4 regions of the Bradyrhizobium sp. PMVTL-01 genome follow, and region 1 is predicted to be linked to each of the others. Evidence: predicted binding sites of a transcription regulator. Region 1 holds the regulator's gene; each other region holds the start of a gene.
What was found. The regulator LexA, encoded in region 1, represses DNA repair genes until DNA is damaged. The targets are predictions, from matches to a motif close to TGTTCNNNNTGTGTTCNG.
Positions count from the first base shown of each region.

Region 2: ACRQ5Q_RS32065 (DUF3072 domain-containing protein) is a predicted target of LexA. The motif match lies at 5,201-5,218, and genes of this name have one in related genera.
Region 3: ACRQ5Q_RS29735 (ImuA family protein) is a predicted target of LexA. The motif match lies at 5,471-5,488, and genes of this name have one in related genera.
Region 4: ACRQ5Q_RS02895 (helicase-related protein) is a predicted target of LexA. The motif match lies at 1,263-1,280, and genes of this name have one in related genera.

Region 1 covers NZ_CP193982.1:4,232,857-4,240,107, reverse strand. The annotation lists gene ACRQ5Q_RS20435 (alpha-hydroxy acid oxidase) at 1-689, shown strand, start outside; gene ACRQ5Q_RS20430 (HAD family hydrolase) at 697-1,329, shown strand; gene ACRQ5Q_RS20425 (hypothetical protein) at 1,489-1,683, shown strand; gene ACRQ5Q_RS20420 (molybdopterin molybdotransferase MoeA) at 1,913-3,124, shown strand; gene lexA (transcriptional repressor LexA) at 3,301-4,002, shown strand; gene ACRQ5Q_RS20410 (hypothetical protein) at 4,171-4,371, shown strand; gene ACRQ5Q_RS20405 (hypothetical protein) at 4,567-4,998, shown strand; gene ACRQ5Q_RS20400 (hypothetical protein) at 5,030-5,335, shown strand; gene ACRQ5Q_RS20395 (GAF domain-containing protein) at 5,275-6,096, shown strand; gene ACRQ5Q_RS20390 (ComEC/Rec2 family competence protein) at 6,106-7,251, opposite strand, start outside.
Region 2 covers NZ_CP193982.1:6,622,768-6,630,018, forward strand. The annotation lists gene ACRQ5Q_RS32030 (HAMP domain-containing protein) at 1-2,140, shown strand, start outside; gene ACRQ5Q_RS32035 (HWE histidine kinase domain-containing protein) at 2,154-3,644, shown strand; gene ACRQ5Q_RS32040 (hypothetical protein) at 3,641-3,862, opposite strand; gene ACRQ5Q_RS32045 (hypothetical protein) at 4,003-4,272, shown strand; gene ACRQ5Q_RS32050 (hypothetical protein) at 4,366-4,599, shown strand; gene ACRQ5Q_RS32055 (hypothetical protein) at 4,687-4,896, opposite strand; gene ACRQ5Q_RS32060 (hypothetical protein) at 4,915-5,139, opposite strand; gene ACRQ5Q_RS32065 (DUF3072 domain-containing protein) at 5,255-5,449, shown strand; gene ACRQ5Q_RS32070 (DUF6496 domain-containing protein) at 5,530-5,811, shown strand; gene ACRQ5Q_RS32075 (hypothetical protein) at 5,824-6,186, opposite strand; gene ACRQ5Q_RS32080 (Do family serine endopeptidase) at 6,430-7,251, opposite strand, start outside.
Region 3 covers NZ_CP193982.1:6,128,325-6,135,575, reverse strand. The annotation lists gene ACRQ5Q_RS29755 (M20 aminoacylase family protein) at 1-837, shown strand, start outside; gene ACRQ5Q_RS29750 (inorganic phosphate transporter) at 986-2,614, opposite strand; gene ACRQ5Q_RS29745 (UdgX family uracil-DNA binding protein) at 2,713-4,155, opposite strand; gene ACRQ5Q_RS29740 (putative DNA modification/repair radical SAM protein) at 4,155-5,390, opposite strand; gene ACRQ5Q_RS29735 (ImuA family protein) at 5,552-6,358, shown strand; gene ACRQ5Q_RS29730 (Y-family DNA polymerase) at 6,255-7,251, shown strand, end outside.
Region 4 covers NZ_CP193982.1:620,404-627,654, forward strand. The annotation lists gene ACRQ5Q_RS02890 (DUF3108 domain-containing protein) at 47-910, shown strand; gene ACRQ5Q_RS02895 (helicase-related protein) at 1,561-4,938, shown strand; gene ACRQ5Q_RS02900 (S4 domain-containing protein) at 4,991-5,221, shown strand; gene fdxA (ferredoxin FdxA) at 5,354-5,692, shown strand; gene ACRQ5Q_RS02910 (CarD family transcriptional regulator) at 6,037-6,834, shown strand; gene ACRQ5Q_RS02915 (response regulator transcription factor) at 7,009-7,251, opposite strand, start outside.

The DNA of each region.
Region 1 (7,251 bases):
ATGTGCGCGGCGACGACGCTTTCGTCGCTGATGTCGTCAGCCGCGCCGAGAAGAACGGCTACGCCGCCTTCTGCCTGACTGTGGACACCGCCCATTACAGCCGTCGCGAACGTGACATCGCCAAGCGCTACGTTCGCGAAAGCCGCCTGCGCGCCACCGGCGGCGACTACCAGAAGGGCCTGGAGTGGCGGACCGTGAAGATGATCAAGGACAAGTTCAAGATCCCTCTGATCCTGAAGGGCATCGCCACCGCCGAGGATGCACAGATCGCGCTCGATCACGGCGTCGAGTGGATCTACGTCTCCAACCATGGCGGCCGCCAGCTCGATCACGGCCGCGGCGCCATGCATGTCCTGCCCGAGATCGTCGACGTCGTGAAAGGCCGCGCCAGGATCATGGTCGATGGCGGCTTCTGCCGCGGCACCGACATCGTCAAGGCGCTTGCGGCAGGCGCCGACCTCGTCGGCATCGGCCGGCTGCAATGCTGGGCCCTGGCGGCGGCCGGGGAAGCAGGCGTGGCGCGGATGCTGGAGCTGCTGGAAGACGAAGTGCTGCGCTGCCTCGGCCTTTTGGGCGCTACTTCGTTCGCCGAGGTCGGCAAGTCCTGCCTGCATCCGGCCACCGCGACCAACGCGCCGAGCGTGTTCAGCGCGTTCCCGCTGTTCGACCACGATCCCTATCGATACTGAGGAAAGGATGCAGTTGACCGCGCTCTCTCCCGGCAGCGCCGACGCACTTCTGTTCGATCTCGGGCGCGTGGTGCTCGATATCGATTTCTCCAGGGCGATCGCCTGCTGGGCGGGCCATGCCGGCTGTAAGCCCGAAGCCATTGTCGCGCGGTATGTGCGCGACAGCGAAGCCTACCGGCTGCACGAGGTCGGCAAGATCAGCGACGAGGACTACTTCGCCTCGCTGCGCTCATCGCTCGGGATCGCGATTTCCGACGCGCAGTTCCTGGAAGGCTGGAACGCGATCTTCGCCGGCGAAATGCCAGACATCGCGGAGCTTTTGCCGCGCGCGGCCAGGCAGATGCCGCTCTACGCCTTCTCCAACACCAACCGGCCGCATGTCGACCATTTCTCGAAGGAATATGCCGGCCTGCTCGGCCATTTCCGCGAGCTCTACCTGTCGTCCAGCATCGGCCTGCGCAAACCGGACGCGGAGGCTTTCGACCATGTCGTGGCGGCAATGGGCGTACCGGCGCACCGCATCGTCTTCTTCGATGATCTCGCAGAAAACATCCGGGGGGCGCGGGCGCGTGGATTGACCACGGTGCACGTGACCTCGCCCCGTGACGTCGGCGACGCGCTGAGGCAGCTGGGGATTTGAGCGGATCAGCCTTCCGGCAAGGCGTTCCGCGGAACTTTTTGCTAAAAATGCGGAACCAAATCACTTTGTGCATTTTTGTACAAAGTTCCGGGAACGGAATGCGCCCCTTCGGACTCTTGAGTCCGTTGGGACTTCTACATTGGAATTGGACTGATCGACGTGCTGGGCAAATCCTACCTCACCAAGCAAGCCTCTCTCCTGCTCGAGTTCGCAAGAACCACCTCGGACTCCGACCTCTCCGCCAAGCTGATCAGCAAGGCTGCCGACCTGAAATCTCGGGCCGATCCGCTGGCCGACAAGGATCAGGGTCCCAAAGCGCCGGACGTCAGTCCCGACGCGCCGGCAGTGAGTTGACCGATGCTGGCCGTGGCGCTCGTTCTTCTTGTGCTTGCCATGGCCGTCCTCGTGCCGGTCTGTCTCGCCTTCCGGATCATGCCGCGGCGAATTTGACGTCTATCCTCACGACAGAGCGGATGGCGCAGGTTGAATCCTCTTGCGTCTCCAGTGTTTTGCCTCTGGGCCCGCACTCGGCTAGAACTCTGGCCGCCGATTTGCCGAACGTGCCCAGCAGGAGTTTTCAGCCGTGGCCTTGATGCCGGTTTCTGACGCGCTTGCCGCGGTGCTTGCCGGCGCGGAGCCGTTGCTTGAGGAGACGATCTCGCTCGATCAGGCCTACCATCGCGTGCTCGCCCGCGACGTCGCGGCGCGGCGCACGCAGCCGCCGGAGGCGATGTCGGCCATGGACGGCTATGCCGTGCGAGCGGCCGACGCGGCGACGATCGATTCTGAGCTGACGGTGATAGGCGAGGTCGCGGCCGGGCGGCCGTTTGCAGGCTTGGTTGGCGCCGGCGAAGCGGTCCGCATTTTCACAGGCGGCGTCGTTCCGGCCGGAGCGGACGCGGTCGTGATCCAGGAGGATACCGTCGCGGACGGCAAGCGCATCACGATCAAGGAAGCAGCAATTCCCGGACGGCACATCCGGCGCGCCGGGATCGACTTTGCCGAGGGCGACGTGCTGTTGTGCAAGGGAACCCGGCTCACCGAGCGCGATCTCGCACTCGCCGCCGGGATGAATCACCCGCATTTGCCCGTCCAGCGCCGTCCGAAGGTCGCCATCCTCGCCACCGGAGACGAACTGGTGATACCGGGCGTAGCGCCCGGGCCCGGCCAGATCGTCTACTCCAACGGTTATGCCCTGCACGCGCTCGCCCGCCAGGAGGGCGCCGATACCATCGACCTCGGTGTGGCCGCCGATACGCTGGAGGCCACCACCGCCGGGATCCGCGAGGCACGCCAGAGCGGCGCCGACATCCTGATCACGACCGGGGGCGCCTCGGTCGGCGACCATGATCTGGTCCAGCAGGCTCTCAAGGCCGAGGGGATCGCGATGTCGTTCTGGAAGATCGCGATGCGGCCGGGCAAGCCGATGATGCACGGCCGGTTAGGGGCGATGCGCGTCATCGGCCTGCCCGGCAATCCCGTGTCATCCTACGTCTGCGCTTTCCTGTTCATGGTGCCGTTGATTCGCGCGCTGTCGGGCCGCACCATGATTCACCATCGCCGCGAGCGCGCCGTGCTCGGCCGCGACCTCAATGCCAACGACCAGCGCGAGGATTATCTCCGCGCGCGCCTGGAGCGGCGCGACGACGGCACGCTGATCGCCCTTCCCGTCGATCACCAGGATTCTTCACTGCTTGCAAATCTCGCTGCGGCACAGGCACTTCTCGTACGCGCGCCGTTCGCGCCCAAGGCCGAAGCCGGCTCGGTCTGCGAGGTGCTGCTGCTGCCCGCCTGAGCGCTGTCATCTCACGCGGTCCGCGAACTTTGTCGCGTTCACAGTAAATTAAGCAGTTGCGGAACATGTATCGAACATATAGTGTCCGTTCATGATTTGTTTCGAGCATGCAGCGGCTTATCGCTGAACTGAGCGTCTCGGAATCGAACGACATCAACCGGGGGATTTTGGTCGAGATGTTAACGCGCAAACAATACGAGCTCCTGCGGTTCATCAGCGAGCGATTGAAGGAAAGCGGCGTGCCACCTTCCTTCGACGAGATGAAGGACGCGCTCGACCTGCGCTCGAAATCGGGCATCCATCGCCTGATCACCGCGCTCGAGGAGCGCGGCTTCATCCGCCGCCTGCCCAACCGCGCCCGCGCGATCGAGGTCATCAAGCTGCCCGAGCTCCAAGCGGCCGCCGGCAACCGCCGCGGCTTCACGCCGAGCGTCATCGAGGGCAATCTCGGCAAGGTGCGCACGACCTCCAGCCCGCCCGCGGACGAAGGTGAGCGTCCTGTCGCCGTGCCCGTCATGGGCCGCATCGCGGCTGGTACGCCGATCGAGGCGCTGCAGACCCGCAGCCACACCATCAGCGTACCGCCTGACATGCTCGGCTCCGGCGAGCATTATGCGCTCGAGGTGCGGGGCGATTCGATGGTGGAAGCCGGTATCCTCGACGGCGACATGGCGCTGATCCAGCGCAACGAGAGCGCCGACACCGGCGACATCGTGGTGGCGCTGATCGACGACGAGGAAGCCACGCTGAAGCGCTTCCGCCGCCGTGGCGCCTCGATCGCGCTCGAGCCAGCCAACGCCGCCTATGAGGTCCGCATCCTGCCGCCCAACCGGGTGAAGATTCAGGGCAAGCTGATCGGCTTGTACCGGAAGTACTGATTTGACCTCGCGATCGTTCGACACGCGCTTGAGCGCTTGTCCGCTCCGGCTGGATAGTCTTTCAGGTTCTGCTCAGATTATCCGGCCACCTGCCCCGCGTTAGATCCTCCGCACGCCGCGCAAAGCACACATCGCTTTACGGGCCTGTCGAAAACCGGGGAGACAACCATGCGCAAGATCGTCTTGAGCACTGTCACGATGGCGCTGATCGCAACGTCAGTGTCACCGGCCGCCGCCGCACGATCGCATCATGTCCGCAAGACGACGCCGGCGACGCGCGAGCAATTCCGCAACGCACGCGACGCCGTTGCACTGCCGTCGCAACCCGCTTGGCCGTATTCGGGCTGGTCGGCCCCTGCTGGCCGTTGACGAAGAAGCACGCCCAATGCACGGGAGCGGGCTTTGTTCCTCATGCATCTGAAAAAGATATTGTGATGGCATCCTGCGGACCCAAGCCGCAGATTTGCCCACAACCCAGCAGACCGTTGTATGCTTCCACTCTGATAGAGGCCTGCGCCTCGACAGGAGGCGCGGGTCGCTATCTTACGAATGAGGAGCACCCCGATGTGTGACTACAGCCTGCACGCCGTCGCGACGCGTCCTGCCGAAGTCGGCGAGACGATCGTCACGACAACCTTCCGCGGCACCTCGACGCGCGGCTTCGCCTCCGAAGCCGACATGTCGGTTGCGGTATGCCTGCTGCCGGGAACGGAGCTCGCCTTCGCCGACAACGTCCGTTACGACAATCGCTGGATCTGGACGCGTACCATCAACTCGCGCGTCGGCAAGTTCGGCAAGATCGATCCGCACATTCCGGATCGCCATCACGATGCGATCGAATTCCCCGACGGGAAATACGTGCTGGTGACTCAGCTCGTCGAAGGCCAGCGCGCAACCGTACTGCAATTGCCGGTGACCCAGCCACTCGGCGAGCGCGAGCACAAGCCGCAGACCAGCGCAGACAGGCCGACGGTCACGCGCCTGCCGATCGGCTGACCTAGCTGCCTCCGGCTCGCAGGTCGGGGCCATGATTGAAATCGCCATCGCCGGCCGTGGCCGGCGAGATGGTGTGGTTTGTATCTTCGCAAATACCTTCGCCGGAGCACCTGCCGCAGCTCTTCGTCGCACGAAGTTTGCGCTGCCTTGCCTGAATTTTGAACGTCCGGTCCGCAAGCAAATGGCCGATGCTGCCAAAAAGGCTCGAGGCGGACGTTCGATGAAGACCTTCATTCGCGTCGTTGAACTCTGGGTGCCCGACCGGACGCGTATGCGGTGCGCTTCGGTCGTGACGACGGGCTTCCCGGCAAGGCCTGGGCTTCCGGCCACCCCGTGATCCTCACCAAATTCGCCAATTCCCATTTCAGGCGGACCGACCAGGCGCTGGCGGCGGGCCTGACCTGCGGCGTGGCGGTGCCGGTGTTTTCAGGCGAATTCCTGCAAGCCGTGATGGTGCTGTTCTGCGGCGATGACGACGCGCATGTCGGCGCGATCGAGCTCTGGCACAACGATCCCGAGACCTCCCACGAGATGGGACTGGTCGACGGCTACTACGGCACCGCCGACATGTTCGAGTTCAACTCGCGCCACACCAGGTTTCCGCGCGGCTTCGGCCTGCCCGGACGCACCTGGAAAGCCGGCCTGCCACTGATCATCAAGAACCTGCACAACGCCAAGAGCTTTCTGCGCTGGAAAGACGCCGCACAGGTTGGCATCAATCTCGGCGTCGGCGTGCCCTACCGGACCGACGCCGACCAGACCTGGGTGCTGACCCTCCTCTCCGCGCAGGCGACGCCGATCGCACGGCGCTTCGAGATCTGGGTGCCGGACGAGACCCGCTCAGCGCTGGTCTTCCGCGCCGGCGATTGCAGCGCCCAGACCGACCTTGCCGCGCTCTATGCGGACAAATCCATCGCCAGAGGTGACGGCAGCATCGGCGGCGCCTGGGCCACCGGCATGCCCGCCCTCAACGATGATCTCGCGCACGACAATTCGATCGCGGCCATTGAAGCCCGCGCGTCCGGGCTGAGCCAGATGGTGGCCTTGCCGGTGATCGGGACAGCCCGGCTCGACGCCGTGCTGGCCTGGTATCTGTAGCCCGCCCCCTCAATCCTCGGCCTGCATGTCTGCCTCGGACGGCGTCGCATCCCGGTTACCGGGCGCCGCCGCTGGCGGCGCAAGGCTCGCGCCGAAATCGCCCTCGCCCGCGATGGCCGGCGCCCACGGGCGGTCTGTGCCTCCAGTCTTCACCGCCTGGACCGCAAAGCCGTCGCCCCGCCGCGTCAGCGCCAGTGCGCCCTGCGCGGCGAGGCGCCGACGGTCGACCACCATCGCCGCGCAATCCGGCGCAGCCGGCCGGGCCGTCACCACCAGCGCGGCGCGGCTGCAATCGTCCGCCAGCGCATCGATGCGCAAGGCCAGCGCGACGAGGCGACCATCGGCAAGCGGCGTCACGCAGCCGGCCTCGTCGCACGACACGCCATCGGCGAGCGAGGCACTGCCCGCATCGCGTGCATCAGCGTCGGCAGCCAGCCACTCCTTCAGCAAAAAGCTATCCTTGCTCGCCCGGATCATGTGCAGGTGTCCGTCCCGGCCCCGCACCGCGATGCTTTGGCCGTCCCCGGCAATCAGGATATCCGGCGGCCGCACCGACAGGCCCCAGAGGATTGCAGCCAGCAGCACGACCCCGCCCGACCAGCGCAACGGCGTGCGCAAGAGGCCCATGACAATGATGCCGAGACTGGCCACGATCAGCGGCGCGATGCCGAACGCCGGGATGCGCCCGACCGCGCCCGGCAGGGCCGCCACCCAGCGCGACACCACGACCATCCAGTCGATCCCGATGCCCATCAGCCACCAGAACACGCCGTCGAGGCCAAAGGGAGCAGCGAGCAGCCCCAACAATCCCGCCGGCATTACCAGCGCCGAGACCACCGGCATCGCGCCGAGATTGGCGAGCACGCCGTAGGGCGTGACGCGGTGGAAGTGGAAGGCGGCATAGGGCGTGGTCGCCAGCCCCGCGATCAGCGAGGCCAGGAACAGCATCGCGATCTCGCGGCCGCCCCACAGCGCGATGCGCGCGGTCGCGGAATGCTCGGGCGAGGCAAACAGGTTCGGCATGCCGATCTGCACCAGCGCGACCAGCCCGAGCGTTGCCGCAAACGACATCTGGAAGGATGGATGCACCAGCGCTTCCGGCGCCACCGCGAGCACGATGAGCGCGGCCACGGCCAGCGTGCGGAACGTGATGGC
Region 2 (7,251 bases), 2.4 Mb from region 1:
GCAGCTCGCCGAGCGAAACGTCGAGGTCGAGCGCAAGAACCAGGAGATCGAGCAGGCCCGCCGCGCGCTGGAGGAAAAGGCGACCGAGCTCGCGCTGACCTCGAAGTACAAGTCCGAATTCCTCGCCAATATGAGCCACGAGCTGCGCACGCCGTTGAACTCGATCCTGATCCTCGGTCAGCAGCTCACCGACAATCCTGACGGCAACCTCACGGCCAAGCAGGTCGAGTTCGCCCGCACCATCCACGGCGCCGGCACCGACCTGCTCAACCTCATCAGCGACATTCTCGACCTCTCCAAGATCGAGTCCGGCACGGTGACGGTCGATGCCGAGGAGATCCTGACCGCCAACCTGCTCGAGACCGTCGGCCGGCCGTTCAGGCACGAGGCGGAGAACCGCGGCCTCTCGTTCAAGATCGACGTCGATCCGAACCTCGCGCGCAGCATCGTCACCGACTCCAAGCGCCTGCAGCAGGTTCTGAAGAACCTGCTCTCCAACGCTTTCAAGTTCACCGCCGAAGGTGAAGTGCGCCTGAAGGTCGAGGCCGCCCTCGGCGGCTGGGGAACCGATCACCCGGTGCTGAACTCCGCGCCGGCCGTGATCGCGTTCGAGGTGTCGGATACGGGAATCGGCATTCCGCTGGAGAAGCAGAAGCTGATCTTCGAGGCGTTTCAGCAGGCCGACGCCGGCACCAGCCGCAAATATGGCGGCACCGGCCTCGGCCTTGCCATCAGCCGCGAGCTCGCGAGCCTGCTCGGCGGCGAAATCCATCTGCGCAGCGCGCCGGGCAAGGGCTCGACCTTCACGCTCTATCTGCCGCTGAAATATTCCGGGCCGACGCTGGCGTCGCGCGCCGCCCCGTCGCCGCAGCAATACAACCAGCCGCCGGCGCTGCAGGCGGCCGCGCCGGAGCAGCAGCGCGTGATCGAGCAGCTGCCTGACGACCGGCTCAACCTCGAGCCCGGCGACAGCATCCTCCTGATCGTCGAGGACGATCCGCATTATGCGCGGGTGCTGGTCGACCTCGCGCGCGACAAGGGCTTCAAGGTGCTGGTCGCCGCGCGCGGTGCGGAGGCACTCGAGCTTGCCAAGCAATACCAGCCCTGCGCGGTTTCGCTGGACGTGTTCCTGCCCGACATGCTCGGCTGGACCGTGCTGAGCCAGCTCAAGCACAATCCGCTGACCCGCCACATCCCGGTGCAGATCATCACCCTCGACGAGGACCGCCAGCATGCGCTGGCGCGCGGCGCCTTCTCCTTCGTCAACAAGCCGACAACGACCGAAGGCGTCGCGGCGGCGCTGACGCAGATCAAGGAATATGCGCGTCCCAGGCGCAAGCGACTCCTGATCGTCGAGGACAACGAAGCCGAGCAGCTCTCGATCCGCGAGCTGCTGCACCACGACGACATCGAGATCGTGGCGACCGATACCGGCGCCGGCGCGCTCTCGATGCTGCGCGAGGCGCCATGCGATTGCGTGGTGCTCGACCTCCGCCTGCCGGATATGAGCGGCTTCGAGGTGCTGGACCAGATCCGCAATGACGAAACCCTCTCGAACGTTCCGGTGGTGGTCTTCACAGGCCGCGAGCTTTCGGCGGAGGAAGATGCCGAGCTGCACACCATGGCACGCAGCATCGTGGTCAAGGGGGTGGAATCGCCGGAACGCCTGCTCGACGAAACCGCGCTGTTCCTGCACCGCGTGATCACGGAACTCCCTGCCGAGAAGCAGCGCATGTTGGAGAAGCTGAACAGTTCCGATGAGGACCTGATCGGCAAGACCGCCCTGCTCGTCGACGACGACGCCCGCAACATCTTCGCGTTGTCGAGCGTGCTGGAACGGCGCGGCATGAAGGTGCTGACGGCAACCACCGGCAGCGAAGCCGTGACGCTGGTCGAATCCAATCCGGAAATCGCCATCGTGCTGATGGACATCATGATGCCGCAGATGGATGGCTATCAGACCATCGGTGTGATCCGCGACAACCCGGCCTTCGCCCGCCTTCCGATCATCGCATTGACCGCCAAGGCGATGAAAGGCGACCGCGAGAAATGCCTGGAAGCCGGTGCCTCCGACTACCTCGCAAAACCCGTCAACACCGATCAATTGCTGCTTGCGATCCGCATGTGGCTGCACCGCTGAGCTGGATCCGCGAATGGACCACGAAAAGGTCAATATCCTCCTCGTCGACGACCAGCCGGCCAAGCTGCTCGCCTACGAGGTGATCTTGAAGGATCTCGGTGAGAACCTCGTGATCGCATCGTCCGGTCGCGAGGCGCTGGAGGTGCTGCTCAAGACCGAGGTCGCGGTGATCCTGGTCGACGTCTGCATGCCCGAACTCGACGGCTTCGAGCTTGCGGCGATGATCCGGGAACATCCGCGCTTCCAGAAGACCGCGATGATCTTCATCTCGGCCATACAAGTGAGCGACATCGACCGGCTCCGCGGCTACGAGATGGGCGCGGTCGACTACGTGCCGGTGCCCGTCGTGCCGGAGGTGCTGCGCGCCAAGATCAAGGTGTTTTCCGAACTCTACCGCAAGACCCGCGAGCTCGAACGGCTGAACCAGGAACTCGAGGACCGAGTCCGCGCCCGCACGGCGGAACTGGAGAACTCCACCGCCAAGCTGCGCGAGAGCGAGCAGCGCCGCAGCATGGCGATTGCCGCCGGCAAGATGGGGTCCTGGGACTGGGACTGGATCAACGGCGACTGGATGTGGGACGAAGGCCAGTACCGCATCTTCGGCGTGAGCCCGGAGAGCTTCGAGGTCAACCCCGCAAACGTTCAGGCACTGTTGCATCCGGACGACGTCGATCAATTGCGCAAGGCCATCGCCGAATTCAACAAGGGCACGCGCTCTTACGAGACGGAGTTCCGCATCGTGCGCCCCGATGGCGACGTCCGTTGGTGTGTCGGCACGGCCGCCGCCACGGCCGACAATAGCGGCCGCGTGGTGCGCGTGAGCGGCGTCACCGTGGACATCACCGAACGCAAGCGTGCCGAGGAACGGCAAAACCTGCTGGCGCGGGAAGTCGATCATCGCGCCAAGAATGCGCTGGCGCTGGCGCAATCGATCGTGCGCCTCACTCGTGCCGACGAAGTCAAGGCCTACGTCAACGCCGTCGAAGGGCGCATCAATGCGCTCGCGCGGGTGCACACGATCCTGTCGCTCTCGAGCTGGCAGGGCGCCGAGCTTTCCAAGCTGATCGACGAGGAGCTTGCACCCTATTCGCTCGGCGACCAGATCCGATTGGCCGGTCCCGAGGTTCAGCTGGTCCCTGCGACGGCGCAGACGTTGGCGCTGGCTCTTCACGAGCTTTTCACCAACTCCGCAAAATATGGCGCGCTCTCGACGAGATCCGGCCGGCTCTTGATCGGCTGGCAGGTCGAGGAAGGCCGCCTCGCGCTGACCTGGGAGGAATCCGGCGGTCCGCTGGTGAGGACGCCGAAGTCTCGCGGTTTCGGCACGCGGAGCCTGCTTGCGAGCGTCGAGTCCCAGCTCGGCGGACGGGCGCAATTCGATTGGCGGCCCGAGGGCCTGTTGTGCCGCCTGGAGGTGCCGCTGACCTGCAAGACGCCTGTCTCGGCAGCGCAGGATAAGTCCGAAGCCGACACCTCGCCCGAGCTGCAGCGCGCGTCGGGTTAACCGGACGCGGCGACCTTCGTGCGCAGGATCGACCGAGGTTCGTCAGCGACGCGCCCTTCGAGCCAGGCTTCCGTTGTTGCGAGATCGCGCAGCGCCCTCGCATAGCGGCGGGCGGCGCTTCGCTCCGCGCCGCGCGGCAGCTTGCGCGCCTTGCGCAACATGTCCGCGGCCGCATTCCGATAGGCCAGCGAGCGATAGAGATAGACGACCTTACCCATATCGAGTGTCCCATGTTGATGGAGCTCATCCTCGCAAGCTCCGCATGAACGCCGGATGAAGCGGCGGATGACAATTCCTTCATGCGAATGGAACCCGAGATCATCGCACGCGTTTGCATGTGCAATCGAGGGTTGGTTCCATGCGTGCGAACAAGACACCCAAGAAGCCGTCGAGCCTGCTCTCTCCCACCGGCGTCATCAAGCTGGTGACGCATGCGATGATGGGCGCAGCTCTCGGGCTCGCATTCGGTCTCGCGCTCACTCTGTCCAATCCGGCGGTCGCCAATCTGCTCAATCACGGCGGAAGCCAGGCCATTCTGGTGTTCGCCCTCACATTGGTCACAACGTTCGCGATCGGTGCGACACTCACGGGCGTCGTGTTCATCATCGACGAGGACAAGGAATTTTGAAGGTCGCGGGAAAGATGCGGGTTCTTGTCGGGAACTCCTGTGACGAACAGCAGTTGGCTGCCTGCGTCAATTTAACCCAGGGAGTTCCCGCGCATGAAGACAACCAAGCTCGCACTCGCCGTGATGTTGGCAACCGGCCTTGCCGCCGCTCCGTTTGCCGTGCAGGCCAAGTCGCACAAGGCGAAACATGGATCCTCGATGTCGTCATCGCAGACCACCGGCGCCAACACGAAAGCCAGGAGTCCCGATCCGTCCGGTCAGGGCGGCTCCGGCCCCGGCTCCGATCAGGGCGGCACGATGACCAAGGGCATGAGCACCACCAAGTAGGGCGCGCTGCTCATCGAAGGTCCCGCAATCGCGGGACCTTCTCGCTTGGGCATCCGATGCGATCCCTCTGACCCCGCATTGCGCGCGCTAGTCGCGTTGCATATCGGCGATGCTCAGTCCACCGCTCGCAGTATTCATCTTCACGAGATGGTCGAGCTGCGCCCGCTTGCGCGCAATCAGGAGCTGGGCCGCAGCGTCGTCGAGCCCCTCCCGCTGCAACTGCCGGATCGCGGAGCCCAGTTCGAGAATCTCGGCGCGCAGTCTCAGGATCCGGTACGTGTCCGGGTCTTCCTCCATGACGCACTCCCAAAGCTCTCAGCGCCGCACGATCGTCCGGCCAGGATCTGCGACTTTCTTCTTCAGCGGACGAAGCCGTACACGATCACGGACAACCGGCAGGACATCGCCACCGCCGGCCGCTCTCCATTCGCCGATCAACAGGTTGATTTTCCGGCGCAGGCCCATCTGCGTCAGGGCCATTTCCGTGCAGTCCCGACCCCGATCGACGAGGTCCCGCACGGATGCCTCGACGTCGGCCATCTCTAACCTTAAGGAGCTGATTTTACGTCGAATTTCATTAATTCTGTTGTCCATGTCTTGTTAGAACAAAATAAGAACATATAGTCAAGTCGCGATTTCAGAATGGAGAGCGGACATGCAGATTCAGGGTAAATACGACGCCAAAGCTTTTCTCATGGAGCAAATGACCCGGGCGCAGGGCCTGCGGCTGAAGCGGCTGAGTGAAGAGGCGTATCAGCCTGCGCAATATGCGCGAGATCTGTCCTTCACCGAGGCCGCGCGCCGCATCCAGGCGCTCGAAGCTGAGATCGCGCTCGCGAACTCCTTCTAGCTTCATCGGGAGCGTCGCTGACGCGCTTTCGGAACCATGGCAGTGTCGCGTGGTTTTCCCCCGGCCAAGGGAGAAAACGCATGGCACGCAAGGCAAAGAAACGACGTTACTCGCGCAGCTCCGGCAGCGATGTCGAGAGCGAAATGCGCCGCTACAAGAAAGGCACAGCCAAGAGCGGCCGCGGTGGTCGCGGCGGACGCGTGAAGAGCCGCAAGCAGGCGATCGCGATCGGACTCTCCAAGGCTCGCAAGAAGGGCAAGAAGGTCCCGAAGAAAGCGTCCAAGCGGAAGACATCCAAGAAAAAGACGTCCAAAAAGCAGTCGACCAGGAAATCGTCGAAACGCAAATCCAGCAAGCGCTGACGCTGACACCCGTCAAATCATGCTGCCCGGCATGAAGCACCGGATCGAAATCCCGAACGCCGTCTTCACCGGCCAAACCATGGTGCGCCCCGCCCGATTCGGTTCGGTGATCACGGCTTCATCCGGCACATCGACCCATTGACCGTCTAGTCGCACGCGATAATGCCCGTCGTGGGATTCCCAATCTGGATCCGAGACGGCAAATCCATCGGCGTCCGAGCAGCACGGGCCGAGATGGCTCCGCAAGCTGTCGAACCAGGGCTTGAGCGGTGAATTGGCATATCGGCCGTCGTCGCGTCCGAGGGCGCTTCCGGTCGACAGCACGAGCGGCACCAGGAGCAGCGCACGTCTCAGCGAGAGCTTCAATCGATCCATGTCGGCACCGATCAAATGCGAACACCGGCTGGTTCCAGAAAGCAGCCGGACGTTCGGAGTTCCACCCCATGCAAGCAGTATGGACTCCAAAGTCTGACGCGCGAACGCGGCTTTTTCGGACGAACCCGTCATCAATGCTGCCGTTAACGAGAATGTTATCGTGAGCCTGTGGGTATCCTCAACGCCAGCGCGAAAAAGGCGGCCCTCCGGCCGCCTTTTGGATTATGCTTCAGAGCGAAGGACTTAAGCGAGCGGCACCGCCACGAACCGGGTCGCCTCCACACCCTTCACCTGAAGCAGCACGCTGTTCTTGCCGGACGATTTTGCCTGGGCCAATTCAGCTCGGACGTCCGAGACATTGGCGACGGGCTTGCCGCCGACATTGAGGATGACGTCGCCGGTCTGGATGCCGCGCTGCGCTGCCGGCCCTTGCGGATCGACCTCGGTGACGACGACGCCCTTCTGACCGGCGCCCTGCACCTCTCCGGCCGGCGCGAGGCTAAGCCCGAGACGCGGCGTGCCCTTGTCAGGCTGCACCTTGCCCTCCTCGGCTTTACCGTTCGCCTGCCGCTCGTTCGGCAACTCGCCGAGCGTGAGTGTCACGGTCTTGCTGCCGCCATTGTGGAAGACATCGAGCTTCACGGACGTGCCCGGTGCCAGCGTCGCGATGGTGCGGGCGAGGTCGCGGGAGTCCTTGATCGCTGTGCCATTGACGGCGGTGATGACGTCGCCCGCCTCGATCCCGGCCTTCGCCGCCGGGCTGCCGTCCTGCGGATTGTCGACGATCGCACCGCGTGCCTCCTTCAGGCCGAGACTGTCGGCGATATCGGCGGTCACCGGCTGCACCTGCACGCCGAGCCAGCCGCGCGTCACCGCGCCCTTGTCCTTCAACTGCGCGACGACGAGCTTTGCGGTCGCCGCCGGGATGTCGAAGCCGATGCCGACCGAGCCTCCCGACGGTGAGAAGATCGCGGTGTTCACGCCGATCACGTTGCCGCTCATGTCGAAGGCAGGGCCGCCGGAATTGCCCTTGTTGATGGGTGCGTCGATCTGGATGAAATCGTC
Region 3 (7,251 bases), 1.9 Mb from region 1:
GCGATGCTGCTCGGGGCGGCCCGCTATCTCGCCGAGACCCGCAACTTCGCAGGCGACGCGATCGTGATCTTCCAGCCGGCCGAGGAGGGCGGTGCCGGCGGCGCAGCCATGGTCAAGGACGGCCTGATGGAGCGCTTCGGCATCGAGCAGGTCTACGGCATGCACAACGGCCCGGGCATCCCGATCGGCTCGTTCGCGATCCGGCAGGGACCGATCATGGCGGCGACCGACGAGGTCGATATCATGATCGAGGGCGTCGGCGGCCATGCCGCGCGTCCGCACAAATGCATCGATTCCGTGCTGGTCGGCGCGCAGGTGATCACGGCGCTGCAGTCGATCGTCGCGCGCAGCGTCGATCCGCTGGAATCGGCCGTGATCTCGATCTGCGAATTCCACGCCGGCAACGCCCGCAACGTCATTCCGCAGACCGCGACCTTGCGCGGCACCATCCGCACGCTGTCGCCGGAGGTGCGCAAGCTGGTCGAGAAGCGCGTGCACGAGGTGGTGGCGGGCGTGGCGCAGATCACCGGCGCCAAGATCGATCTGCACTACAAGCGCAACTATCCCGTCGTGAACAACCACGCCGCGGAGACCGAGGTGGCGCGGCGTATCGCCAGGCAGGTCGCGGGCGAAGCCAATGTGCACGAGATGCCGCCGCTGATGGGCGGCGAGGATTTCGCCTACATGCTGGAAGCGCGCCCCGGCGCCTTCATCTTCTGCGGCAACGGCGACAGCGCCGGCCTGCATCACCCCGCCTACAATTTCAACGACGAGGCGATCGTCTACGGCACGTCCTATTGGGTGAAGCTGGTCGAGGAATCGCTCGCGGCGTCGTAGCTTTTCGTCACCTTGCCCCGCTTGCGGGAGAGGTCGGCGCGAAGCGCCGGGTGAGGGGACTCTCCGCGAGTCCATCTGTCACCATTTTCGCGCATGGAGCCCCTCACCCTAACCCTCTCCCCGTAAGAACGGGGAGAGAGAGAGGCTCTCAGAACATCCGCGAGAAGATCACGTAGAGCGTGGCCGACAGCATGATCGCGCAGGGCAGCGTCAGCACCCAGGCCATCAGCAGATTGCGGATGGTGGACCACTGCAGCCCCGAACCGTTCGCGGCCATGGTGCCGGCTACGCCGGACGACAGCACATGCGTGGTCGATACCGGCAGGCCGAACACGTCGGCGGCGCCGATGGTGGCGGCGGCCACGAGCTCGGCGGAGGCGCCCTGCGCGTAGGTGAGATGGCTCTTGCCGATCTTCTCACCGACGGTGATGACGATGCGCTTCCAGCCGATCATGGTGCCGAGGCCGAGCGCGATGGCGACGGCGATCTTTACCCAGTTCGGGATGAACTTCGTGGCAGCATCGAGCGAGCCCTTGTAGGCGTTGAGGGTCGCGATCTCCTCCTTGTTGAGATCGTTCTCCTTGTCCTTCATCAGGAAGCGGATTGCCTCCGACGTCAGGTACATGTCGTTGCGGGTGTTGCCGACGGCTTCCGCGGGCACCTTGTTCAGCGTGCCGTATTTGGCAACCTGGTCGCCGACATCCTTCACCAGCACGGCGAGCGCGGGATAGGTGCCTTCGCTGATGTGGTGCGAGGTGATGTACTGCGTCACTGCCGGGCGGGGATCGCCGATGATGCTGTGGCCGGCACCCTTGGCCGAGATCACCCTGGCGGCTGCCTCCGAAGTCTTCTGGAACTGGGTGACCTGGGATTCCGGCAGCGCGCGGTTGAGCGCGTAGGCGGTCGGCACGGTGCCGATCAGGATCAGCATGATCAGGCCCATGCCCTTCTGACCATCGTTGGAGCCGTGCGCGAAGCTGACGCCGGTGCAAGTGAGGATCAAGAGGCCGCGGATCCAGAGCGGCGGAGCCTTGTTGCCTTCGGGCGCGGCATAGAGGGCCGGGTTGCGCACGGCGAACTTGAGCACGAGCAGCAGCACGGCGGCGCAGAGGAAGCCGACCAGCGGCGACAGCAGCAGCGCGTAGCCGATCTCGGTGGCCTTGCTCCAGTCCACGCCCGAGGTGCCGTCGCGGCCGCGCATGACGGCATTGGCGATGCCGACGCCGATGATCGAGCCGATCAACGTGTGCGAGGAGGAGGCGGGCAGGCCGAAGAACCAGGTGCCGAGATTCCACAGGATCGCCGCGATCAGCAGCGCGAACACCATGGCGAAGCCGGCGCTGGAGCCGACCTGCAGGATCAGCTCGACCGGCAGCAGCGAGACGATGCCGAAGGCGACGGCGCCCGAGGAGAGCAGCACGCCGAGGAAGTTGAAGAAGCCGGACCACATCACGGCGACTTCAGCCGGCAGCGAATGGGTGTAGATCACGGTCGCCACCGCATTGGCGGTGTCGTGGAAGCCATTGACGAACTCGAAGCCGAGCGCGATCAGCAGCGCGACGAACAAGAGGATGTAGGGCAGGAAGGTCGTCACGCGCGTGCCGGTCGCGTTGACGTCGACATAGATGCTGTAGGCGACGAACAGCAGGCCCGCGGCGAGGATGCCGAAGAACAGGATCATGGTCAGCGGGTTGAAGCCCTTGTCGAGATTGGGCCGGGAGGCCGGCTGGATCGGCGCGGGATCGGCTACCGCGCGGTCAAATGCTACATCGGTCATGTCAGGACGCCCCTTAACTTTCAAGTAAGGGTATTGTCCGCGACGGATACGAAGGCTGGATGACAAGCGCTGGTTGAAAAGCGCTTTCCCGCCGGTATTCAGGCGGCGCGCGCGGATTTCCTCTGCAGGCCGGCGGCGATCTTCAGGTCTTCGACAAAGCGCTGATATTCCAGCACCTTGGCCTCGGGATCGGGCAACCGCAGCAGATAGGACGGGTGCACCGTCACCAGCGCCTTGCGGCCGTCGGGAAGGTCGATCAACCGGCCGCGGTTCTTGCCGATGGGCGTGATCTTCCCGAACACGCTCTGCGCGGCGGTTGCGCCCATCGCCACGATGAGATCGGGCTGGATTGCCGAAACTTCCCGCTCATACCATTGCCGGCACGCCCGGATCTCCGGCGTATTCGGCTTCTGGTGCAGGCGGATCTTTCCGCGCGGCACGAATTTGAAGTGCTTCACGGCGTTGGTGACATAGACCTTCTTGCGGTCGACTCCGGCCTCCTCCAGCGCGCGGTCGAGCATCTGGCCGGCCGGACCGACGAAGGGATGGCCGGCGAGGTCTTCCTTGTCGCCGGGCTGCTCGCCCACCAGCATGATGTTGGCGTTTCTCGGGCCTTCGCCGAACACGGTCTGGGTCGCGTCCTTGTAGAGATGGCAGGCGCGGCAATGGGCGGCTTCCTCGCGGAGAGCTTCGAGATCGTCGGCTGAGGTCTTGCGTTTCATCGGAGCCTCCGGCCGCTTCTGAGGCTTGTGCGGGTCGGTTGCGGCATTGGCGAGCATGGCGCCGGTCATGCGCTCGGCGTCCTCGATCAAAGGCTTAATGATCGAAGCCTCAGGCAGGTTCCTCCAGTATTTCTTCGGCATCTCGGCCTGCATCGCCTTCACCTTGAGCCGGGCCGGATTGAAGATGCTGGCGTAATAGCGCCGCCAGGTTTCCTCCAGCCGGTCTTCGCCGGGTGCCTCGCTCTTGCTGACGCCTGACGTGAACGAGAGCGCATGGCCGTCCCAATGCGCGCACAGATCCGGTGTCAGGATCGACCAGGGCATGTCGGCAAAGCGCTTGGCGAAGAACGGGGCTGCGAGCTCGACGATGTGATGTTCCGGCTCGAACCAGGCGACGTAATGCGCCGCGCGTTCCCGGCCGATCTCGCGGAAGCGCACGAAGGCATGCATCTTGTGCTCGTCGCGATGGACGGCTCTTGCCATCGCCGTGACCTGGGCGACGTCACGATCGGTCGCGACCTCGATGAGGTCGTGGTTGTCCTTCAGCCGGAACAGCAGGCGATAGAGGATGGCAAAGCGTTGGGGATCGCGGTGCAGGATCGCTGCCTTGGCGAGCTCGACGAATTTTGCCGATACGTTGAAGCTGCCCTCGTTCACCTCGAGGATCGGAGACGGCCCCGGCGGTGCAAACAACTCCGCTTCGCCGCCTTTCACCGTCCAGGTGACATCGCTGGGCTGCACCTGGTGAAGCACGAGGCTACGCGCGGCTTTGCGCCAGCCGTCGAAATCCGTTTCGGTGTCGAAAGTGATGTATTGCATCAGAAGCCAAATCCCAGTTGCGTTGCTTTCGGCTTGAACCGTTCGATCAGCCCGGCAGCGTCGAGCCGATGCGGTGAGGGATGGTGATCGCTGAGGACGATGAACGGCAGCGCCTTGTTGCGGGGCACGTGCAGCCGCGCGAGATCGGCGAGGCGGATCGTGGTGGTGCGCCGCGTTGCGATGATGCGTTCGACCGCCTTGGTGCCGAAGCCGGGCACGCGCAGCAACTCCTCGCGGCTGGCGCGGTTGACGTCGAGCGGGAAGCGGTCGCGGTGGCGCAGCGCCCAGGCGAGCTTGGGATCGATGTCGAGCGGCAGCATCGCGCTGTCGTCGACGATCTCGCCGACCTCAAAACCGTAGAACCGCATCAGCCAGTCGGCCTGGTAGAGCCGGTGTTCGCGCAGCAGCGGTGGCTGGACCAGAGGCAAGGCACGGCTCGCGTCGGGGATCGGGCTGAAGGCGGAGTAGTAAACGCGCCGCAGTTTGTATGAGCCGTAGAGATTGGCGCTGGTGTGGAGAATGGTGTGATCGGAGGCGCGATCGGCGCCGACGATCATCTGCGTGCTTTGGCCTGCCGGCGCGAAGCGCTGCGGTTTTGCTTTCGTCTTCGCGCTGCGATTTTCCTCGGCTTCGTCGAGTTTCAGCCGCAGCCGGCCCATGGTGCGGCGGATCGCACGGACGTCCTTCTCGGGCGCGAATTGCTTAAGGCTCGTTTCCTGCGGCATCTCGATGTTGATCGAGAGACGATCGGCATATTTGCCGGCTTCCGCGATCAGGGCGTCGTCGGCCTCGGGAATGGTCTTGAGGTGGATATAGCCGCGGAAGTGATGCTCCTCGCGCAGCTTGCGCGCGACGCTCACGACCTGCTCCATGGTGTAATCAGGGCTGCGGATGATGCCGGAGGAGAGGAACAGGCCCTCGATGTAATTGCGCCGGTAGAAGTCGAGCGTCAGCTTGACCAACTCCTCGATGGTGAAGCGGGCGCGCGGCACATTGGAGGAGGCGCGGTTGACGCAATAGAGGCAATCGTAATTGCAGGCGTTGGTCAGCAGCACCTTGAGCAGCGAGATGCAGCGTCCGTCCGGCGCGTAGGAATGGCAGATGCCCATGCCCGGCGCGGTCGAGCCCATGCCCTTGCCGTCGCTGGAATCCCGCTTCTCGGTGCCGCTGGAGGCGCAGGACGCGTCGTACTTGGCGGCATCCGCCAGAATCTCAAGCTTGCGTTGTACGTCCATCCCGGAATCCCTTTGATTCAGCTCATGAATCCCTGGCGCGCCAATTCGATTTGACTCTTCGGCCGCCGTTAGCTTTATATTAGAACATATCATGAACAAATGAGCCAGCCGTTGGTTCTTCTTTTGAAGACGACGGCACCAATTCCTGAGGAGCGGCGAGCATGAGCGGCGCACGAACAAGCGCGCTTGCGATCTTGCGCAGCCAGATCGAGCGCATCGAGACGGCGGAAGTCGTGCATCAGCACGAGCGTGTCGCGCTCGGCCACGGCGAAATCGATCGCGCGCTGAAGGGCGGGCTCGCGCGTGCGGCGATCCACGAGGTGTTTTGCGAGGGGCGCCAGGGCGCGGCCGCGACGGGTTTTGTCATGGGACTTGCGGGGCGTGTCTCAGCGCGCCGGCCGCTGCTGTGGGTGCGGCAGGATTTTTCGGAAATCGAAACAGGCGCGCTGTCGATGAGCGGGCTTGCCGAGCTCGGCCTCGACCCGCGCCGCGTGGTGATGGTGCGCGCCGCCGATGTCGAGAGCGCGCTGCGCACTTCGGCCGATGCGCTCGCTTGCGATGCGCTCGGTGCCGTCGTCCTAGAGCTCTGGGGCGAGATCAGGCAGTTCGATCTCGTGGCGAGCCGCAAGCTGACGCTGGCCGCACAAGGCTCTGGCGTCACCGGCCTCCTGCTGCGGATGGCGGCGCAGCCGTTGCCTTCGACTGCGGAGACACGATGGATGCTGCGCGCGGCGCATTCGCCGCCGGGCTCAGCTTCAATGCCTGCGGTGCCTTGGAGCGCCTGGGGCGCGCCGCGCTTCGATGCCGCGCTCTTGCGCAATCGTCATGGCCCCTGCGGCCGGTGGATCATGGAATGGAATTGTGATGAGTGCCAGTTCAGTGAACCGTCGACGTATTCTCAGCCTGTGGCTGCCGCGCCTGCCCATCGACCGGATCCAGCGGTTCCTTGGCAGCGCCGGACTGCATAAGGCCGATCATGAGCCGAGCATTGTCGTCATCAAGGACAACAACGCGCTGGTGATCCATGCGCTGGACGATGCGGCGTCGCGTTTGGGCCTGCACATCGGCCAGCCGCTCGCGAATGCACGAGCGATGTGCCCGGACCTGAGAGTGTTCGACGCCGATGTCGTGGCCGATGCCAAGACGCTCAGCGACATCGCCGACTGGTGCGACCGCTTCACGCCGCTGGTGGCGCTCGATCCGCCGCATGGCCTGTTCCTGGATATCACCGGTTGTGCGCACCTGTTCGGCGGCGAGGCTGCGCTGTTGCAGACGCTGGTCCGGGCGCTCGGTCGACAGGGTTTTGCCGTCAGCGCGGCGATTGCCGGTACCTCGATTTGCGCGCGTACGCTGACACGGCAGGCATCTGGCACCATCGTGGCCGATGGCGAGGAGGCGGCGGCGATCGACCGGTTTCCGGTCTCCACGCTCGGTGCGGGCGAGGCCATCACCACCGGCCTGCGCCGTGCCGGCCTGAAGACGATCGGCGATGTCGCCTCGCGCAGCGCCCCCGAGATCACGGCGCGGTTCGGTGCGCGGTTCTCGACCCTGCTTGCGCACGCGCTGGGGCAGGGCGATGCGCCGATCAATCCGCGCAAGCCGCTGCCCGACTACATCGTCGAGAAGCGCTTTGCCGAGCCGATCGCGACCGACACGATGATTGCGATGACGCTGTCGCGGCTGGCCGACACTTTGATTGCCTCCATGGAGAAGCAGGGCAAGGGCGCGCGGCGGCTGGAGGCCGCCTTCTTCCGCACCGACGGCGTGGTGCGCGCGATCATGGTCGAGACCGGGCGTCCTGTGACGCGCAGCGCGGTGGTCGACCGCCTGTTCCGGGAGCATCTCGATGCGCTCGCCGATC
Region 4 (7,251 bases), 3.6 Mb from region 1:
TTTTTGGCTTAACTAGCAAGGCCGGACGGCCCCATTGGATGGCTTCGTGGATATCCTGACCCCTTACCTGCCCCGGCTGCGTGCGGCCGGCCGGCTGGCGTTCGCGGCCTTGTGCGGGCTGGTCCTGTCGTGGGGGGCGAGGCCTGCGGCCGCGCAGGGCAAGCTCGAGGCGCAGTATGAGGCGACGCTGGCGGGCATTCCCGTAGGCAAGGGCGCCTGGAACATCGACATCCAGGACGACGTGTTCGCGGCCGCGGCCTCGGGCGGCACCACGGGGCTGCTGAAATCGTTCGCGGGCGGGTCCGGCACCGGCGCCTCGCAGGGGCGCGTCGTCAACGGCGCGCTGGTTGCGACCGGCTACCAGGCCTCCACCATCACCTCGAAGAAGACGGAAAGCATCCGCATCACCCTCGACAAGGGCAATGTGAAGGAGTTCGGCATCGAGCCGGAGCCGCCGGTCGACCCTGACCGCATCGTCGTCACCGACGCGCATCGCCGCGGCGTCTGGGATCCGATGACGGCCTCGCTCTTGCGCGTGCCCGGCACCGGCGATCCTGTTACGCCCGAGGCCTGCCACAACGCAGCGCCCGTGTTCGACGGCCGCATGCGCTACGATCTCAAGCTCGATTTCAAGCGCATGGAGACGGTGAAGGCGGAGAAGGGATATCGTGGCCCGGTCGTGGTCTGCGCGCTCTATTTCGTGCCGGTCGCCGGCTACATCCCCGACCGCCCCGTGATCAAATACCTCGCCGCCCAGCGCAACATCGAGATCGCCTTCGCCCCGGTCGCGGGCACGCGCATCCTGGTTCCATTCTGGCTGAAAGTGCCGACCCCGCTGGGACCCGCGATGCTGGAAGCGACCAGCTTCATCAGCTCCCCCCAGCCGCCAAGGGTGGCAAAGACGCAGTAGGGTGCGCTTATCCTCCCCTCGGAGGGAGGGGGTAAGAAAGCAAGCCGCTTCAATGCCTTGGGCGTTGTCAGGCCGGATGCGGCCACTCGTCCCTTTCTACTGTGCATGGGGTCGTTTTCGCAGTTTTGTTTTGGCGGCCCCGATCCGGGAATCCATTTGACTCCGACCCGATTCTGATTCGACTCCGCGCCGTCCCCAATTTTAAGAAACGCGCCAGCGAAACGTCGCTTGTACGGCGGGGCAAAACTCCATCTAGTGCGCGCCCAAGACGAGTCCCGCGACATGTTGCGTGAACGGAACAGGATTCAACGGGGAGTCAGCGATTCGGCCGCGATTCGTTCTAGAGTCGTTCCGAAGCTTAAAGAGAACGGAAAAAGCGTCGCAAAGTGAGACAGTTGCGCGGGGTTTGGGGAGGGGCTCCTGCACACTGCGCTGTCATGCCCCGGCTTGACCGGGGCATCCAGTACGCCGCGGCTTCTCGGTCCAGTCACGATCGCCTGGCGGACTGGATCGCCCGGTCGGGCCGGGCGATGACAGCAGTTGGGGTGGCCGCTCCGCGTTCGGAGACATGGCCGACACTCCGCAAGTCGCCTCACCGCCCCAAACAGCACTGACATTCGCCCAAATCGGCACTACCTAATCCCCTAGACATGGCCTTCTCTCCCTCTCCCTTCGCTTCCGAGCGCGCCCTTCACGATCGAGTGCCCGGCGCGGGCGTCACTGCCGTGCTCGGGCCGACCAACACCGGCAAGACCCATCTCGCCATCGAGCGGATGCTGGCGCATCCCTCGGGCATGATCGGGCTGCCGCTGCGCCTGCTCGCGCGCGAGGTCTACAACAAGATCGCCGATCGCGCGGGTGTGGAGAGCGTCGCGCTGGTCACCGGCGAGGAGAAGATCAAGCCGAAGAACCCGCGCTACTGGGTCTCCACCGTCGAGGCGATGCCGCGAGACCTCGACGTCTCCTTCCTCGCCGTCGACGAGGTCCAGATCGCCTCCGATCTCGAGCGCGGCCACGTCTTCACCGACCGCATCCTCAACCGCCGCGGCCGCGACGAGACGCTGCTGCTGGGCGCCGCGACGATGCGCCCCATCATCGAGCGCCTGTTGCCCGGCGTGTCCATGATCACGCGGCCGCGCCTGTCGAGCCTCGAATTCGCGGGCGATCGCAAGATCACGCGCCAGCCGCGCCGCACCGCCATCGTCGCGTTCTCGGCGGATGAAGTCTACGCCATCGCCGAGCTGATCCGCCGCCAGCATGGCGGCGCCGCCGTCGTGCTCGGCTCGCTCTCGCCGCGCACGCGCAATGCGCAAGTGGCGATGTTCCAGAACGGCGATGTCGATTATCTCGTTGCCACCGACGCGGTCGGCATGGGCCTCAATCTCGACGTCGACCACGTCGCGTTTGCCTCCGACCGCAAGTTCGACGGCTACCAGTTCCGCCGCCTGACCCCGTCGGAATTCGCGCAGATCGCAGGCCGCGCCGGCCGCGCCACGCGCAACGGCACCTTCGGCACCACGGGCCGCTGCGCGCCTTTCGAGCCCGAGCTCGTCAACGCGCTGCAGAACCACACCTTCGACGCCGTGAAGATGCTGCAATGGCGCAACGCGAAGCTGGACTTCTCCTCGCTCGGCGCGCTCCAGGTGTCGCTGAACCTGCCGCCCGGGCACGAGGCGCTGACGCGCGCGCCGATCGCCGAGGACATGCGCGTGCTGGATCATGCCGCCCGCGACGTCGAGGTGCGCGATATCGCGCATGGCAAGGCCGCGGTGGAGCGGCTCTGGGAGGCCTGCCAGGTCCCCGATTACCGAAAACTGTCGCCGGCCGCTCACGCCGAGCTGGTGACCACGCTGTACGGCTTCCTGATGCGGAAGGGATGCATTCCCGACGCCTGGTTCGCCGCGCAGGTCGAGCAGGCCGACCGCATCGACGGCGACATCGACACACTGTCGGCCCGGATCGCACAGATCCGCACCTGGACCTTCGTCGCCAACCGCCCGGACTGGCTGAAAGACCCCGAACGCTGGCAGGGGATCACGCGGGAGGTCGAAAATAAATTATCGGATGCGCTCCATGAACGCTTGACTGAGCGTTTCGTTGATCGTCGGACCAGTGTATTGATGCGCCGCCTGCGGGAGAACACGAGCTTGAATACTGAAATCGGCAAGACCGGCGAAGTCATCGTCGAAGGCCATGCCATCGGCCGCCTCGACGGCTTCACCTTTGCACCGGATGCGGCGGAGGCCGGCTCCGATGCGAAAGCCTTGCAGGCTGCAGCGCAAGCGGTGCTCGCCGGCGAGATCAACACGCGCGCCGAAAAACTGGGCAACGCGCCGGACGAGCAGTTCGTGCTGACCTCCGAAGGGATCATCCGCTGGACCGGCGATGCCGTGGCGCGGCTGTCGGCCGCAGAGGACGCGCTGCATCCGCGCATCCGCATCATCTCCGACGAGCGCCTGACCGGCGGCCCGCGTGAGAAGGTGCAGGCGCGGCTCGACCTCTGGGTCAAGACGCATATCGAGAAGCTGCTCGGGCCGATGTTCGAGCTCTCGAAGGCCGAGGACGTCACCGGCATTGCCCGCGGCATCGCCTATCAGCTCGTCGAGGCGCTCGGCGTGCTCGAGCGTCCCAGAATCGCGAACGAGCTGAAGGATCTCGACCAGCCCTCGCGCGCGACGCTGCGCAAGTACGGCGTCCGCTTCGGCGCCTATCACATCTATTTCCCCGGCCTGCTCAAGCCCGCCGCGCGTGCGCTCGCCGCGCTGCTCTGGGCGCTGAAGCAGGACAATGTCGATCTGTCCTCGCTCTCGGGCGCGCAGCATCTCGCATCATCCGGCCGCACCTCGTTCCCGGTCGACAAGGCTCTGCCGCGCGATGCCTATCGCGTGCTCGGCTACAAGCAGGCCGGCGAGCGCGCCGTGCGCGTCGACATCCTGGAGCGTCTTGCCGATCTGATCCGCCCCGCTCTGGCCTGGCGCGAGAACTCGCCCGGCGAAAAGCCCGCCGGCGCGTTCGACGGCCGCAGCTTCGTGGTGACGCAGGCGATGACCTCGCTCACCGGCTCCGCGGGCGAGGATTTCGCCTCCGTGCTGCGCGCCCTCGGCTATCGGATGGAGAAGCGTCCGCCGCTGCCGGTGAAGCCCGCAGCGACCGCTGCCGAGACGGTGGTCGCCGAGACGCCGCCCGCTGAAGGCAGCGCGGAGACGTCAACCGAGACCGCCGCGGAGGCCGTAGCAGGCTTGCCGGAAGAGGCGGCTGTGTCCGCCGAAGCCGTCACCGTCGAAGACGCGCCCGGCATGGAGCAGCACGATGAGCCCGCTCATGAGGAGCCGGCGCTCGAAGCGCCTCCCGAAGCGCCCGTCACGGCAGAAGACGCTCCCGGCATCGCGCCACCGGCTGAAGAGCCCGCAGCACCCGTTGACGCGGCTCCGGCCGAGATTGCGGCCACGGAAGCCGCCGCATCGCCCGATGCCTGCGCGCCTGTCGAAGCCGCAGCCGCGCCCGCGGAGCCCGAGCTGGTCGAGGTCTGGCGTCCCGGTGGCCGTCACGAAGATCGCAAGCCGCGCCACGAGCGCCATCGCCACCAGCGTCACCATCATCAGCCGCGTCCGCAGGCCGGTGCCGAAGCTGGCGCTGCACCCGGTACAGCGAGCGCCCTGCCTGGCGAAGCCGCCGAAGGCGCGAAGCCGGGCCATCGTCATGGCGGACATCGCAAGGACTTCCGCAAGGGCCGCGAAGAGGGCGGCGGCGATCGCCGCGAGCAGCGCAGCGACAATAATCGCCGCTTCGAGGGCAAGGATCGTGATCGCGGCAAGGGCAAGCCCGGCGATCGCGACAGCGGCCGCGAGCACCGCGGTGGCCGCGACCGCGACAAGGGCCGCGATCGTCGCGATCGCGAGTCGGGCCCCTCGCTGCGTCCCTACGCCTCGAGCGCGAACCCGCGCGAGCGCGATCGCCCCATCGATCCGAACTCACCCTTCGCAAAACTCGCCGCCCTGAAGGAGCAGCTCTCGGGGCGCAAGGAGTAGTGCCACGACGACCGAGCGGCAGCGTCTCGACAAATGGCTGTGGCACGCGCGGGTGGTGAAGGCACGCACCTCCGCGGCCGAGCTGGTGGTATCGGGACACGTCCGCATCAACGGCGCGCGCGAGACCTCGCCGGGACACGCGGTCAAGCTAGGCGACGTCCTCACCATCGCCCTCGACCGCACCGTGCGCGTGTTGAAGGTCACCGGCTTCAACGCGCGCCGCGGCGATGCCGCCTCGGCGCGCGTGCTCTACGAGGAGCTGAATGAAGCAAAGCGCAATTAATTGCGCTTCGTATTCATTTCTTGGTCGATCAAACACACAAAGCCGTCATGATCGGGCCTTGCCGACCTTGCGGCGCCGGGCCATCCGCGCTACGCAAGCCGCGACTTTTGAAAGAGCTTTTCGGAGCGTTGGATGACTTACGTCGTCACTGAAAACTGCATCAAGTGCAAGTACACCGACTGCGTCGAGGTCTGCCCTGTCGATTGCTTCTACGAGGGCGACAACATGCTCGTCATCCACCCGGATGAGTGCATCGATTGCGGCGTGTGCGAGCCGGAATGCCCCGCCGACGCCATCAAGCCGGACACGGAACCGGGGCTGGAAAAGTGGCTGCAGGTCAACGCCGATTACGCCAAAAGCTGGCCGAACATCACCCAGAAGAAGGAATCACCTGCCGACGCGAAGGAATTCGACGGTATGGAAGGCAAGTTCGAGAAGTATTTTTCTCCGAACCCGGGCTCGGGGGACTAATTCCCGCCCAAACTTAACCCTAATACCTACGTTAGCGCCGAAAACCAGCTCTCAAGACCCCTAAATCATTGATTTTTGCGGGAAATGTGCTATATTGGGCACATTAAGCCGAACCCCGTCAGCCGCGTTGGCCCCTCTGGGTTCCCGTGAAACCAAATGTCGAACAGGGGCGTGGCAGTTTCCGCGCGCAGGCTGTGTCACAGAAAACGCGTAAAAAGAGTACTTCAGCGAGGGCTTCCCGCAAGGAGGCCAAAAAAGTCGCCGCGGCCAGCCGTAGCGCATCCAAGGGTCGGACCGCGACGAAGGCGCCGGCTGCAAAGTCCTCGAAGAACAAAAGAAGCGCAATGCCTAACAAGACTGCAAAGCCGGCCGCGAAAGCGACCGTTTCCAAGCCTGCTGCTGCCAAGGCTCCCGCTGCCAAGCCCGCGCCGAAGGCCCCTGTTGCTGCTGCTCCTGCCAAAGCTCCCGTTGCTGCCAAGCCGGCCGCAAAGCCCGCTGCTGCTCCGAAGGTTGAGGAAAAGAAGGTCGTGACCCAGCGTCAGGGCTTCAAGGCCAACGAATTCGTCGTCTATCCCGCCCACGGCGTCGGCCAGATCCTGGCCATCGAGGAGCAGGAGATCGCCGGTGCGAAGCTCGAGCTGTTCGTCATCAATTTCATCAAGGACAAGATGACGCTGCGCGTTCCGACCGCCAAGGTCGCCAACGTCGGCATGCGCAAGCTGTCCGAGCCGGCGCTGGTCAAGAAGGCGCTGGAGACCCTCAAGGGCCGCGCCCGCGTCAAGCGCACCATGTGGTCGCGCCGCGCTCAGGAGTACGAAGCGAAGATCAATTCGGGCGACATCGTCGCGATCGCCGAGGTCGTGCGCGACCTCTATCGCTCGGACTCTCAGCCGGAGCAGTCCTACTCTGAACGCCAGCTCTATGAAGCGGCGCTCGATCGTCTGTCCCGGGAGATCGCGGTGGTGCAGCACTCGACCGAGACCGAAGCGGTCAAGGAGATCGAGGCCCAGCTCGCCAAGAGCCCGCGCCGCGCCAACGCCAAGGCGGAAGCCGCCGAGGGCGAGGCTGATAGCGATGTCGAGGGCGGTGATACCGACGATACCGATGGCGACGACACCACCGTCGCCGACGAGGCTGCGTAAGCGTCCCGCGCCGATCGCAAGAGATCAAAAGCCCGGCCGTTCGGCCGGGCTTTTTGTTTGGGGTTCGTAGGGTGATGAGGCGCCGTCCGCGATGACGGCTCGACAAACTCAGTGTCGTCCCGGCCTAGTGCGCAATTGCGCACTAGGCCGGGAAGGCGAGAGACGCGCCTTGCCTCACTTCACCGGCCGCTTCTCCAGCTTCCTTGCCAGCGTCCTGCGATGCATCCCCAATCGTCGCGCCGCTTCAGAAATGTTGAAGTCCGTCTCGATCAGGGTCTGATGGATGCGCTCCCATTCCAGCGTCTTGATCGAGGTCGGCCGCGCGTCGAGCGCGACCTCGGCGTTGCCTTCGGCCTTGTGGAAGGCGGCCTCGATGTCGTCGGTGTTGGAGGGTTTTGCGAGGTAGTGGCAGGCGCC